Regions from separate parts of the Pseudomonas salmasensis genome, predicted to be linked through region 1. Evidence: predicted binding sites of a transcription regulator. Region 1 holds the regulator's gene; each other region holds the start of a gene.
What was found. The regulator FliA, encoded in region 1, starts transcription of late flagellar genes. The targets are predictions, from matches to a motif close to CTAAAGTTTNNNNNNNNNNNGCCGNTAA.

Region 1 (3,716 bases):
TCGAGAATCACGTCCATCAGTTCCGAGTCGACGTGACGCTCACCCTTGCGCAGGATGTCGAACACGTTCTCGGCGATGTGACAGCACTCCACCAGCTCATGGAGCTGGAGGAAGCCGGCGCCCCCTTTTACAGTGTGAAAACCGCGAAAAATTGCATTGAGCAGGTTCGCATCATCCGGTCGGCTTTCCAGCTCGACCAGTTGTTCGGACAGTTGCTCTAGAATTTCGCCGGCCTCTACAAGGAAATCCTGAAGGATTTCTTCATCGGCGCCGAAGCTCATGTGGGTGCTCCTTAGAAGCCTAAACTGGATAACAGGTCATCTACGTCATCCTGACCTGACACAACGTCTTCACGTTTATCGGCATGAATCTGCGGACCTTCACCCTTGGCGAGATGTTTTTGTGGATCTTTTTCCGAGAGGATCGCTTCGCGGTCATGTTCGATGCCGGCAAAACGATCGACCTGGCCGGCCATCAGCACCAATTTGAGCAAGTTGCTTTCCACTTCGGTGACCAACTGGGTCACGCGCTTGATCACCTGGCCGGTAAGGTCCTGGTAATCCTGGGCCAGCAGGATGTCGTTGAGGTTGCTGGCCACCGTGCGGTTTTCCTGTTCGCTGCGTGACAGAAACCCGTCGACGCGACGCGCCAATTCACGAAACTCTTCAGCACCGACTTCACGGCGCATGAAGCGGCCCCAGTCCTGGCTCAAGGCCTGGGCTTCGGTGGCCATGCCGTTGACCAGGGGCGTGGCGTTTTCCACCAGGTCCATGGTGCGGTTGGCCGCCGCCTCGGTCAGCCTGACCACATAGGACAGGCGCTCGGTGGCATCGGTGATCTGGGAAATTTCTTCGGCCTGGGGCATGCGCGGGTCAATCTGGAAATTGACGATTGCGCTGTGCAGCTCGCGTGTGAGCTTGCCCACTTCCTGGTACAGGCCGCGGTCACGGGTCTGGTTAAGCTCATGGATCAACTGCACCGCATCGGCGAACTGGCCTTTTTCCAGGCTGTCGACCAACTGGTGAGCATGTTTTTTCAGGGTCGACTCAAAGTCGCCCTGTGACGTTTCGTTATGCTCCATAGCTCCCCCGCGATGGCATTAGCCGTGGATGCGTTCGAAGATTTTCTCGATCTTCTCTTTCAAGGCCAGTGCCGTGAATGGCTTGACCACGTAACCGTTGACCCCGGCTTGGGCGGCTTCGATGATCTGTTCACGCTTGGCTTCGGCGGTCACCATCAGCACAGGCAGGCTGCGCAGTTTTTCATCGGCGCGCACGTGGCGCAGCAGGTCGATACCGGTCATGCCCGGCATGTTCCAGTCGGTCACCAGAAAGTCGATGCTCCCGCTGTTGAGAATCGGAATGGCCGTCAGGCCGTCATCCGCCTCGACCGTGTTGGTGAACCCAAGGTCACGCAACAGGTTTTTAATGATCCGCCGCATCGTTGAGAAGTCATCAACGATGAGGATTTTCATGTTCTTGTCCAATTCGACCTCCAAGCAGTCTTAAACGCGCCCAGCACCTGGACGCGCCATTTCAATCAACAGGCGTTACACAAAAAGGACTGCCCAGGGCACCACGGTACTCACCCGCAAAACCCTGCGGTTTCACGGTAGCGTCTGCAGTGTCCCCACACTGCCTGTCAGCGCGCGCGCCACTCGGCCAATCGCCCCCGCAAGCGGGCTGCGCACTGGCTATGCAACTGGCTGACACGCGATTCGCTGACCCCCAGGACCTCACCGATTTCCTTGAGGTTCAGCTCTTCGTCGTAGTACAGCGCCAGCACCAGCCGCTCACGCTCCGGCAGATTGGCGATTGCATCGGCCAACGCGCCCTGGAAACGTTCGTCTTCCAGGTCGCGCGACGGCTCCGTATGCGCGCTCGCGCCGTCCTCGTGCAGCCCTTCGTGTTCGCCGTCCTGTAAAAGGTCGTCGAAACTGAACAGGCGGCTGCCCAAGGTATCGTTCAAAATCCCGTAGTAATCGTCGAGACTCAATTGGAGTTCGGCCGCAACTTCATGATCTTTAGCGTCACGACCGGTTTTTGCTTCAATTGCACGAATTGCATCACTGACCATGCGGGTATTGCGGTGTACCGAACGCGGCGCCCAATCGCCTTTACGCACTTCATCGAGCATCGCGCCACGGATACGGATACCCGCATACGTTTCGAAACTGGCGCCCTTGCTGGCGTCGTATTTGGTTGAGACTTCAAGCAGGCCGATCATGCCGGCCTGGATCAAGTCTTCAACCTGCACACTCGCGGGCAGGCGCGCCAACAGGTGATAGGCAATGCGCTTGACCAGCGGCGCATAGCGCTCGATCAATTCGCCCTGGCTGTCACGTGCCGACTTTTTGTAAAGGTTGTAGCCGCTGGATGTCATAGCACCGGTCCTGCGCTCGTCTGATGCACCAATCGCTCGACGAAAAACTCCAGATGCCCGCGCGGGTTGGCAGGCAATGGCCAGGTATCGACCTTCTGGGCAATGGCCTTGAACGCCAGTGCGCATTTCGAACGAGGGAACGCTTCATAGACCGCACGCTGCTTTTGCACGGCCTTGCGCACACACTCGTCATAGGGAACTGCGCCGACGTATTGTAAAGCCACATCGAGGAAGCGATCCGTGACCTTGGTCAACTTGGCGAACAGGTTGCGCCCTTCCTGCGGGCTCTGGGCCATGTTGGCCAGCACGCGAAAGCGGTTCATGCCGTAGTCACGGTTAAGCAGTTTGATCAGTGCGTAGGCATCGGTGATCGAGGTGGGTTCGTCGCACACCACCAGCAGCACTTCTTGCGCTGCGCGCACAAAGCTGACCACGGATTCGCCGATGCCGGCGGCGGTGTCGATCACCAGCACGTCGAGGTTGTCACCAATGTCGCTGAACGCCTGGATCAAGCCGGCATGCTGCGCGGGACTCAGGTGCACCATGCTCTGGGTGCCCGAGGCCGCCGGCACGATGCGAATGCCTCCGGGGCCCTGGAGCAGCACGTCGCGCAGCTCACAGCGGCCCTCGATCACATCGGCCAGGGTATGTTTGGGTGTCAGCCCCAGCAGAACGTCCACGTTCGCCAAGCCCAGGTCAGCATCCAGCAGCATGACGCGACGGCCAAGCTCTGCCAGGGCCAGGGACAAATTCACTGACACGTTAGTTTTCCCGACGCCACCTTTGCCGCCGGTCACCGCGATCACCTGTACGGGATGCATGCTGCCCATTTTATTTCTTTACCTTGTCTTGCTTAGACGCAGGCTACATGGCTTGGCCGCGTGAATCGCTTGCAGACCATCGATGTAGGTACATTTCACGGTGTTCATCCTGCCTCAACCCACCCGTTTAGCCGGGTGGTGGTAAAGGTCGGCGAACATATCGGCCATCGCTTCCTCGCTAGGCTCGTCTTGCATTTGCACACTCACGGCACGGCTGACCAACTGATGACGGCGCGGCAGATGCAGATCATCCGGGATCCGCGGCCCGTCGGTGAGGTAGGCAACCGGTAATTCATGGCTGATGGCCAAGCTCAATACCTCGCCCAGGCTCGCGGTTTCGTCGAGCTTGGTGAGGATGCAGCCGGCCAGGCCGCAACGCTTGTAACTGTGATAAGCAGCGGTAAGAACCTGTTTCTGGCTGGTGGTTGCAAGCACCAGGTAATTTTTTGACTTGATGCCACGCCCGGCCAGGCTTTCGAGCTGCATGCGCAGCGCCGGATCGCTGGCTTGCAG
Region 2 (3,716 bases), 3.1 Mb from region 1:
TGTACGGAAAGGCGACGATTCTACCGATCAAAACCGCGAAATTACAGGGGCGCGACAGCAAATGAAGATAAAGCGACAGATTATGTCGAGTGGGCGACCGATGGTCGCCTCTATGGAGCAGAGGTATTTGCACAACCTTGTAGCGTTCAACGGTAACCACGATGCGAAGCGAGTCGCTCTTGATCTTGCTCTTGATCTGCTTGTGATCTTGATCTCAGGCGCCCCGTTAAACCACGCTGGCCGAACGCAGGTTTGAATTCGTGGGTAACCCGGCAGGACGCCGGGTTAGCCGCCCCGCGCCATGGATGGCGCGTGGCGGCGGCCCACGGATTCAAGACTGTGTTCGGGCACACCGAGCCTAGGCGAGGTGCCGAGTGGTGGGGCAAGAGCGCTTTGCTTACTTTCGCGCTTTTCGAAAGTGAGCCGCCGTCAGGGCGGAACCCTAAGTGGCCGTTACCTAAATAACGGATATGTACCCGGTCCAACTGTGTTGACTGTCAGGCCGCCTTCGCAGGCAAGCCAGCTCCCACATTTGGATCGTGGGGTGTCAGATAGATAGGCGTCGGCTATTCGGTCGTCACGGGAGCAAGCTCCCTCGCCACAGTTTCGGCGTCATACCGAAGTTGTGCAGCTACCCATGCTTATGAGGTAGCCGCCGGGTTGCTCGGCGCAGCGGCCTGGGGCGCCGGCTTCTCAGGGGCAGCCACCCGCTCAAGCTGAATATTCACACGGCGGTTACGCGCACGGTTGGCGGCATTGGTGTTGGGCGCCAAGGGGTAGCTTTCGCCATGGAAGCGCATCGTGATCTGCGATTCCTGGATGCCGTTGGCCTTGAAGTAGTCCATCACCGCCAGGGCACGGCGGCGCGATACGTCGCGGTTGGTCAGGCGGTTGCCGCTGTTGTCGGAATGGCCGTTCAACTCGACATGATTGACCGTGGGATCGGCCTTCATGAAGGCCAGGATCACGGACAACTTCTTCTTGGCCGCCGCGTCCAGCTCAATGCCGCCACCGGGAAAGCCCACTTCGGTCTGTTTGACCTGGTCGTAATTCATGGGCAACAGCTTGGTGGTGCACAGCTGATAATCGTTGTACGCCTTGTTGAATTTTACCGGCAGCAGGCGAATTTCCGAGTAACCACCTTCACGCCCGTAATGCCGCACCGTCGGGCTGCGCCCTTCGAGCAAGCCCGTGAACAGGCGACCGGCCTGGGCCTGGGAGCTATTGAACAGCACGTCGCCGCTGCCGACACGCACGGCCCCCAGGTTGATATCACCTCGGCCCGGTTGCCACGGCGCGGCAGCAGCCAGCAGGGTTGCTGAGCCGGCGCCGAGGCTGCTGCCATAGGTTTTCAGACGAAACGTGGCCTGCTCGCCCGCCCGGCGTACGAATTCACCAGAACCGAAATCGGTGATCGGCTGGGTCAAGCGGCACTCGAACTGATCGCCCTCTACCTTCCACTCAATATTCTCCAGACGTGTCTGGAACGTGAGGGCCGCCGCAGGCAGGCTGGCGAACACACTGAGCAGGGCTAGATAATACTGGCGCACGGGAGGCTCCATGGGTTTCTACAACACTTCACAGCGTCATACATCGTTAAGGCATACCCGGAGATATCGGTAGCATCCGGCAAAACTTGATAGCGAGTGCCTGCAAGAGTCTTTTCCGGTAGCATTCCCACCAGATTGACCCGCCTGGAATCCCCAATGTCCGACCGCCTGACCCTGCTGCGTCCCGACGACTGGCATATTCATCTTCGCGATGGTGCTGCGTTACCCCAAACCGTGGCCGACGTGGCCCGCACGTTTGGCCGTGCCATCATCATGCCTAACCTGGTACCTCCGGTGCGCAATGCCGCAGAGGCCGACGCCTATCGCCAGCGCATCCTCGCTGCACGACCGGCCGGCAGCCGCTTCGAACCGTTGATGGTGCTCTACCTCACCGACCGCACCCAGCCTGAAGAAATCCGTGAAGCCAAGGCCAGCGGTTATGTGCACGCCGCCAAGCTGTACCCGGCAGGCGCGACCACCAACTCCGATTCCGGTGTAACCAGTATCGACAAGATCCTGCCGGCGATCGAAGCCATGGCGGAAGTCGGCATGCCGTTGCTGATCCACGGGGAAGTCACCCGTGGCGATGTGGACGTGTTCGATCGCGAAAAAATCTTCATCGATGAACACATGCGTCGTGTGGTCGAGCTGTTCCCCACGCTCAAAGTGGTGTTTGAACACATCACCACCGCCGATGCCGTGCAGTTCGTCAGCGAGGCGTCGGCCAACGTTGGCGCGACCATCACCGCCCATCACCTGCTCTACAACCGCAACCACATGCTGGTGGGCGGGATTCGGCCGCACTTCTACTGCCTGCCGATCCTCAAGCGCAACACCCATCAGGTAGCCCTGCTGGATGCCGCCACCAGCGGCAGCCCGAAATTCTTCCTCGGTACCGACTCGGCGCCCCACGCCCAGCACGCCAAGGAAGCTGCATGCGGCTGCGCCGGCTGCTACACGGCATTTGCCGCCATCGAGTTGTACGCCGAAGCATTCGAACAGCGTAACGCGCTGGACAAACTCGAAGGTTTTGCCAGCCTCAACGGCCCGCGTTTCTACGGCCTGCCGGCGAATACCGACCGCATTACCCTGGTTCGTGAAGACTGGACCGCCCCTGCCAGCCTGCCCTTTGGCGAGCTGACCGTTATCCCGCTGCGCGCCGGTGAAACACTGCGCTGGCGCCTGCTGGAGGAAAGCAAGTGAGTGAAGACCATTACGACGACGAACAAGAGCACGGCGGTGGCGGCTCGCGCCATCCGATGGCCGAGCGCTTTCGCGGCTATCTGCCGGTCGTCATCGACGTAGAAACCGGTGGTTTCAACTGCGCCACCGATGCCTTGCTGGAAATTGCCGCAACCACCATCGGCATGGACGAACAGGGTTTTGTGTACCCGGAGCACACGCATTTCTTTCGCGTCGAGCCGTTCGAAGGCGCCAATATCGAAGCCGCTGCCCTGGAATTCACCGGGATCAAGCTCGATCACCCACTGCGCATGGCGGTGAGTGAAGAAGCGGCGCTGACCGATATCTTCCGTGGCGTGCGCAAGGCGTTGAAGGCCAATGGCTGCAAACGCGCAATTCTGGTCGGCCACAACAGCAGTTTCGACCTGGGCTTCCTGAACGCCGCCGTGGCGCGATTGGACATGAAGCGCAATCCGTTTCACCCGTTCTCCAGCTTCGACACCGCCACCCTTGCCGGCTTGGCCTACGGTCAGACCGTCCTGGCCAAAGCCTGCCAGGCCGCCGGTATCGACTTTGACGGGCGTGAAGCCCACTCGGCCCGCTACGACACCGAGAAGACTGCCGAGCTGTTCTGCGGCATCGTCAATCGCTGGAAACAGATGGGTGGCTGGGAAGACTTCAACGATTGAGGCTCCAATGTGGGTGTGGGCTTGCCCCCGATGAGCATAGGTATCTACGCAATTTTGTAGGTTGTCGCAGCCGACGGTAACCACGATGCGAAGCGAGCCGCTCTTGCTCTTGATCTGCTTTTGATCTTAAGCGCCCCGTCAAACCACGCTGGCCGAACGCAGGCTTGAATTCGTGGGTAACCCGGCAGGACGCCGGGTTAGCCGCCCCGCGCCATGGATGGCGCGTGGCGGCGGCCCACGGATTCAAGCCTGTGTTCGGGCACACCGAGCCTAAGCGAGGTGCCGAGTGGTGGGG
Region 3 (3,716 bases), 2.0 Mb from region 1:
AGGGGTCTCTGCAATTGGGGTTGGTGCCGCGACTGGAGGCCAATTTCGATCTGATGCCGGTGGACTTCCTGGCGCGGTTCATCGCCTTCCATAGCGCTCATTTTGACACCGAGCGAAACGTGTTCAACCTGCACAATCCGCAGCCCTTGAATTGGGATCAGTACCTGGATGCCTTCAGCGAGGCTGGGCACGTTTTTGACCGAGTAAGCGTTGAAGAGTGGCAACGAGCGTTGCGCAAAGTGAGCCGCGATAATGCCCTGTTCGGGGTGCTAGGCTTTTATCTGGACGGGCTGGGCGAAGACATCGGTGATACGTCGATGATCCGTTACGACAATGCCCGGTGGGGCGTGGAAAAAATGGGGATGTGCTATCCACCCAAGAACCAGCCACTGTTGCGCAAGGGCTGCGACTATCTGAGCGCTATTAGCTTCCTCTGAATAGCACCCTGGACAGGGCCAAGCAGTCGGAGCGAGAGGCCTCGCTCCGATGCAGTCAGAATCAAATTTTGAAGCTATCGACCAACTGCTTCAATCGGCTGGCCTGCTGGGACAGCGCATCGCAGTCCTTGAGCGTCTCGTTGAGGTTGGCCACACCCTGCTGGTTCAGCAGGTTGATCTGGTTGATATCGACGTTGAGGGTTTCAACCACTGCGGTCTGTTCTTCAGTGGCGGCCGCAACGGATTGGTTCATGCCATCAATCTCAACGATACGTTGCGTCACGCTGACCAGGCGCTCACCTGCCTGGTTGGCGACTTCAACACTTTCTTCGCTGGAAGCCTGGCTGGCGTTCATGGTGGTCACAGCTTCACGCGAGCCCACTTGCAGCGAAGTGATCATCTTGTGGATTTCTTCTGCCGACTCCTGGGTACGGTGCGCCAAATTACGCACTTCATCCGCCACCACGGCAAAACCACGCCCGGCTTCGCCAGCACGGGCCGCTTCGATCGCAGCGTTGAGGGCGAGCAAGTTGGTTTGTTGGGAAATGCCTTTGATCACATCTAGGATGTGCCCGATGTTGTCGGTACTGGCATTAAGGGTTTCGATCTGAGTGCAGGACAGGCTGATCTTTTGCGACAACTCGGACATCGCCTGGATAGTTTGCTCCACCACTTTACGACCATCATCAGCTTGCTCGCTGGCACCACTGGCATGCTGGGACGCATCCGCGGCGTTACGCGCGATTTCCTGGGTGGCAGCACCCAGTTCGTTGATGGCTGCGGCCACGCTGTTGGTACGCGCGCTCTGTTCGTCAGAACCGATGATCGACGCATTGGATGAAGCCATCACACGCTGGGACAAATCGTGCACCTGGCGCGTTGCCGAAGACACTTCGGAAATCGACGCATGGATTCGCTCGACGAACTGGTTGAATGCGCTGCCGACCTCGCCGAACTCGTCCTTGCTGGTCACGTCCAGACGTCGGGTCAAATCACCTTCGCCTTGGGCAATATCCTGCATGGCCACGCCCATGGTGGTCAGCGGGCGCAACAGGACTTGAATCAACAGGCTCAGGAGCACCGCAATGGCCACAACGGCAATCAACATTGCAATCAAGGCCGAAGTACGGAATTTGCCCAGCGGGGCGTAGGCTTTTTCTTTGTCGATCGACAGGCCAATGTACCAGTCAGCGCCAGGCAAGCCGCTGATAGGCGTGAAAGAGAGGATGCGATCCTGTCCTTTGAGTACGACGTCCTGGTTGAGCTTCTCAATGCGTACGTTGGTGCCAGGGTAGATGTCCTTGAGGTTCTTCATCACCTGGTCCTGGTCCGGACTGACGATGACCTGGCCATCACCGCTGACCAGGAACGCATGGCCGATACCACCGAAGTCTACCGAGTTGATGATCTTCACCAGTGTCTGCAGGCTCAGGTCACCACCGACAACACCCAACAACTCGCCGTTCTTTTTCACCGGCATGGCAATTGTCACGATCTGACCGCCCACAGCCGCCATATAAGGCGGAGTAAGCATGGTTTTGTCCGCCACTACTGCTTGCTTGTACCAAGGGCGCTGACGAGGGTCGTAGTCGTCAGGCATCTTCGCGTCAGGGCGCTGGGTGAATACCCCGTTGGCTTGTCCCACATAGGTGAACTGGAAGTTGCTGGTAAACGCTGGTTGATCGACCAAACCTGGGAGGTCGGCAGCGCTGCCCTGGTGGGCAACGTTCTGCGCCAGGTTCTCGAGGACTAGGATGCGACCACTGAGCCAGTTCTGCACACTGCTGGCGGTGAGCTCGCCGGATTGCTGGATGGACGACGTCAGGTTTTGCCTGATGGTGCTGCGCTGCAGGTAGTCGTTGTAGAGCGTGAATAACGCGAAGGCTAAAACCACGACGCCTGACGCGGCCAACAGAATTTTATGACTGAACTTGAGATTCATTTCATCGACTTCTTTTGCCAAAGGGGGGTGAGCGTGCCGAGTGGAACATTCCATGTACGGGATAGGCGGACTCTGCGGTCGCTCTATTTCGGTGCACGCATGGCTCGTCAGGCTTTCGGCCAAACTTCGACAAATCTTAGGAATTTGTGAGAAGCATCTTCTTTTAGCGTAGGAAACCGACAGGCGGTAGGTGTCGCGTAGATAGGCTGTGACGGGCCGTCCTAAACGACAAAACCCCTGTCTGCGTTAGCAGACAGGGGTTTCGGAATTCAATCTTGACGATGACCTACTCTCACATGGGGAAACCCCACACTACCATCGGCGATGCATCGTTTCACTGCTGAGTTCGGGATGGGATCAGGTGGTTCCAATGCTCTATGGTCGTCAAGAAATTCTGTGTACCAGACCGTTGCGCTCTGGCAACGTGCCGGTGAAATTCATGAGCTTCTACATAAACAAAACCCCTGTCTGCGTTAGCAGACAGGGGTTTTGGAATTTAATCTTGACGATGACCTACTCTCACATGGGGAAACCCCACACTACCATCGGCGATGCATCGTTTCACTGCTGAGTTCGGGATGGGATCAGGTGGTTCCAATGCTCTATGGTCGTCAAGAAATTCGGGTACTGAGTCGTGGCCAGTTGGCCTCGCTTCAGCAAATTGGGTAGGTGATAGATCTCGGTGTTTTGTGAGCGTCGAACTTTCGGTTTATCTTCGTCTTCACACACCGCAATCTGATGCTCGTTAGAGTAGTCAAATTGCTTGGGTGTTATATGGTCAAGCCTCACGGGCAATTAGTATTGGTTAGCTCAACGCCTCACAGCGCTTACACATCCAACCTATCAACGTCGTAGTCTTCGACGGCCCTTCAGGGAACTCAAGGTTCCAGTGAGATCTCATCTTGAGGCTAGTTTCCCGCTTAGATGCTTTCAGCGGTTATCTATTCCGAACATAGCTACCCGGCAATGCCACTGGCGTGACAACCGGAACACCAGAGGTTCGTCCACTCCGGTCCTCTCGTACTAGGAGCAGCCCCTCTCAAATCTCAAACGTCCACGGCAGATAGGGACCGAACTGTCTCACGACGTTCTAAACCCAGCTCGCGTACCACTTTAAATGGCGAACAGCCATACCCTTGGGACCGGCTTCAGCCCCAGGATGTGATGAGCCGACATCGAGGTGCCAAACACCGCCGTCGATATGAACTCTTGGGCGGTATCAGCCTGTTATCCCCGGAGTACCTTTTATCCGTTGAGCGATGGCCCTTCCATACAGAACCACCGGATCACTAAGACCTACTTTCGTACCTGCTCGACGTGTCTGTCTCGCAGTCAAG
Region 4 (3,716 bases), 640 kb from region 1:
GCGCGCCGAAGGGCCTGTATACCCAGGGCTCGGTTGCCTACACCTACGGTCGCAACGACGACAATGGCGAGCCGTTGAACAGCGTCAACCCACTCAAGGGCGTGTTTGGCCTGGGCTACGACCAGGACAACTACGGTGGCCTGCTGAGCTGGACCGTGGTGAAAAAACAGGACCGCGTCGACAGCACAACCTTCCACGCGCCCGACGGCGGCACCGACGGCCCGTTCAAAACCCCGGGTTTCGGCATCCTCGACCTGACCGCCTACTACAAGGTGAGCAAAGACGTGACCGTCAACGGTGGCCTCTACAACCTCACCGACAAGAAGTACTGGAACTGGGATGACGTGCGCAGCTACGACAGCGTCGGCGAGGCCGGTGTGACCGGCCCGGCCAACCTCGACCGCCTGACCCAGCCCGGTCGCAACTTTGCGATCAACGTGATCTGGGACATCTGACCCATGCGCCCCACCTCGCCGCCCATGCATCCGCGGCGAGGTGAGGATTTTTTACTGTGCCGCGTCTTCTTGTTCGTCTAGTTGATAACAGCTCTCTTTAAGGGCACCCAGGCGCTTCTCTTCTCAAGGACTTTTTTCATGACCGCTTCTTCCACCGCAGAACGCCCAAGCCTGCGCTCCCAGCGCCTGAACCAGATCACCAACGCGCCGCACACCAAGCTCGACGCATTGGTGAAGGCTCACGCGCCGTTCGAAACCCAGGCCAACTTCGCCCGCTTCGTCGTGGCCCAATACCTGTTCCAATCGGAACTGGTAGCCCTGTACAACGATGCCGAGCTGAACCAGATCATCCCTGACCTGGCCGCCCGCTGCCGCGCCGAAGCGGCCAAGCTCGACCTGGCAGACCTGGACACCGAAATCCCGGCCCCGGTTGCCGGCGCGGTGAACAACCCCAGCAAAGCCTGCGCTTTGGGCTGGCTGTTCGTCTCCGAAGGCTCCAAGCTGGGCGCTGCGTTCCTGATCAAGCGCGCCGTGGGCCTGGGCCTGAGTGAAACCTTCGGTGCCCGCCACCTGGGCGAGCCAGCCGGCGGTCGCGCCGAGGGCTGGAAGAGTTTCACCCGCACCCTCGACGGCCTGGAGTTCAGTGCCGAAGAAGAAGCTGCCGTGGAAAAAGGCGCGATTGATGCGTTTGTGCGCTTCACCGTGTTGCTGGAACAGGCGTACGCTAGCGCCCCGGAACTGGCATAAGTATTCCGGTAGACAGCGGTTCAATGTGAGAGCTGGCTTGCCTGCGATGGCGGTGAGTCAGCTCCAGATGTTTAACCTGATACACCGCTATCGCAGGCAAGCCAGCTCCCACAGTTGAGTGCATTTCATGGCTAACAATGTGTAAACCTTCCCACCAGAAAACTGCAGCATGACCGGCAAACCCCAATCCTCCTCCAAAATCGCCCAGCTTCTCTTCGGCCTGCTGGCCTACGTCAGCCTGGGGATCGGCTTGGTGGCGATTGTCATACCGGGGTTGCCCACTACTGAATTCATCCTGCTCGCCGCCTGGGCCGCCACCAAAAGCTCGCCGCGCCTCAGCGCCTGGCTGGAAAACCATCGCCTGTTCGGGCCGATCCTGTCCAACTGGCGCAACGGCAAGATCATTGCCCGTCGCGCCAAGGTCAGCGCCACGGTGAGCATGTTGCTGTGCGCCGTGTTGATGCTGGTGATGCTCGATCACGGCTGGCCGGTGTACCTGGCGATTGCCGGGATGAGCCTGGGCAACCTGTGGATCTGGTCCCGCCCCGAACAGCTCGCACGGCCCGTCTAAGGCGGCGTGTAGGCGTTTTCCTACCGCTCATCGCCTATTTCTCATGAATTGATGTGTGACGCCGATGTTCCAGGCATGACGCCGAAGGGACTTGGCGCGTTTGCGTGCATTCCAACAAGTCCATTCGTGAGTGAACCTATGTTCGACACCCTCTCTATCCGCTTGAAAATCGTGTTGCTGTCCGGCCTGTGCCTGCTGGGTGTCATCGCACTGGTGGTCGGCATCAATATCTACAACACCAACCAGAACGATCGGCTGGTCAGTGATTCAAGCTCACGAATGCTCACCGCCAGCGTGGAGCAGTTGCTGCAATCCAAAGCGGCCGAACAGGCCGGCCACTTGCAGCAGACCTTCGGCGAAAACCTGCTGGTGGTCACCGCCCTTGCCGACCAGATCAAAGACCTGCGTCAGTTGGGCACCCAGCGTTCCCTTGAAGCCGCAGCGCTGCGTGAAGAACTCAACCGCAGCGTCAAAACCGCGTTCGAGCGCAACACCAAGGTGCTGGGCATCTGGTTGTCGTTCGAACCCAACGGGCTGGATGGCAAGGACAGCGAATTTATCGACGACAAGGCACGCGCCTCCAATGAAAAAGGCCGGTTTTCCAGCTACTGGAGCCGGGCTGGCGGCGAAGGCCAGAACACCATCATGGTCGAAGACGACCTGACCAAAACCACGCTTAACCTCAGCGGCACGCCCTATAACATCTGGTACACCTGCCCACGGGACACGCGCAGCACTTGCCTGCTGGACCCGTACGAAGACACGGTGGCCGGCAAACCGGTACTGATGACCACCATTTCCTTGCCGCTGATCGTCGACGGCAAAGTCATCGGCGTGGTCGGCGTGGACATCGCCCTCACCGCCCTGCAAGCGACCACCGATGCGGCGCAAAAAGACCTGTTCAACGGCGCCGCCCACCTGGAGATTCTGTCCAGCACCGGCCTGATCGCCGCCTACAGTGGTGAGCCGGCCAAAGTCGGCAAGAACCTGATCGACAGCATTGGCGCCGAAGGCAAGGAGATCGTGCAACTGCTGGCCAATGACCGGCCTGTTATCCGTGAAGAGGACGACACCATTCGTGCCGTGTACCCGCTCAAGCCGATTGCCGGTGCCAAATCCTGGGGCGTGGTGATCAAGCTGCCCAAAGCAGTGATGTTGGCCGACAGCGAAAAACTCCAAGCCGTGCTCGACGAGGCCCAGGCCACGGGCACGCTCAAAGCCCTGCTGGTGGCCGCCGCCGCTGGCCTGCTGGGCTTGCTGTTGATCTGGCTGACCGCTACTGGCGTGACCCGCCCTATCAATAGCGTGGCCGCCATGCTCAAGGACATCGCCAGCGGTGACGGCGACCTCACCCAGCGCCTGGCCTACACCAAGAAGGACGAACTGGGCGAGTTGGTGAACTGGTTCAACCGTTTCCTCGACAAGCTGCAGCCGACCATTGCGCAGATCAAGCAAAGCATCACCGAAGCCCGTGGGACGGCCGATCAATCGTCCGCCATTGCGCGCCAGACCAGCGAAGGCATGCAAGTGCAGTTCCGTGAAATCGACCAGGTCGCCACCGCGTCGAACGAAATGAGCGCCACCGCCCACGACGTGGCCAACAGCGCCTCCAATGCCGCCAGCGCGGCACGCGGCGCCGATCAGTCGGCACGCGAAGGCATGTCGATCATCGAACAGAGCACCCGCGATATCACCACTCTGGCCGACGAAGTCAGCAAAGCCGTGGGCGAGGTCGAAGCCCTGGCGGTCAACAGCGAGCAAATCGGTTCAGTGTTGGAGGTGATCCGCAGCATTGCCGAACAGACCAACCTGCTGGCATTGAACGCCGCGATTGAAGCGGCACGCGCCGGGGAAAGCGGGCGTGGTTTTGCGGTGGTGGCCGACGAAGTGCGCAACCTGGCCAAACGCACCCAGGATTCAGTCGAGGAAATCCGCCTGGTGAT

Region 2: the regulator FliA is predicted to act here: its motif matches at 1,614-1,641, upstream of HU731_RS21810 (flagellar protein MotY).
Region 3: the regulator FliA is predicted to act here: its motif matches at 2,492-2,519, upstream of HU731_RS16675 (methyl-accepting chemotaxis protein).
Region 4: the regulator FliA is predicted to act here: its motif matches at 1,814-1,841, upstream of HU731_RS10080 (methyl-accepting chemotaxis protein).

What each region holds. Positions count from the first base shown of each region.
Region 1 covers NZ_CP077083.1:1,651,949-1,655,664, forward strand. The annotation lists gene HU731_RS07125 (chemotaxis protein CheA) at 1-281, opposite strand, end outside; gene HU731_RS07130 (protein phosphatase CheZ) at 293-1,081, opposite strand; gene HU731_RS07135 (chemotaxis response regulator CheY) at 1,100-1,474, opposite strand; gene fliA (RNA polymerase sigma factor FliA) at 1,642-2,382, opposite strand; gene fleN (flagellar synthesis regulator FleN) at 2,379-3,212, opposite strand; gene flhF (flagellar biosynthesis GTPase FlhF) at 3,318-3,716, opposite strand, start outside.
Region 2 covers NZ_CP077083.1:4,873,781-4,877,496, reverse strand. The annotation lists gene HU731_RS21810 (flagellar protein MotY) at 642-1,550, opposite strand; gene pyrC (dihydroorotase) at 1,707-2,753, shown strand; gene rnt (ribonuclease T) at 2,750-3,421, shown strand.
Region 3 covers NZ_CP077083.1:3,691,623-3,695,338, reverse strand. The annotation lists gene HU731_RS16680 (amino acid adenylation domain-containing protein) at 1-437, shown strand, start outside; gene HU731_RS16675 (methyl-accepting chemotaxis protein) at 499-2,379, opposite strand; rRNA gene rrf (5S ribosomal RNA) at 2,653-2,768, opposite strand; rRNA gene rrf (5S ribosomal RNA) at 2,880-2,995, opposite strand; rRNA gene HU731_RS16660 (23S ribosomal RNA) at 3,154-3,716, opposite strand, start outside.
Region 4 covers NZ_CP077083.1:2,294,945-2,298,660, forward strand. The annotation lists gene HU731_RS10065 (TonB-dependent receptor) at 1-455, shown strand, start outside; gene HU731_RS10070 (biliverdin-producing heme oxygenase) at 594-1,202, shown strand; gene HU731_RS10075 (YbaN family protein) at 1,372-1,773, shown strand; gene HU731_RS10080 (methyl-accepting chemotaxis protein) at 1,912-3,716, shown strand, end outside.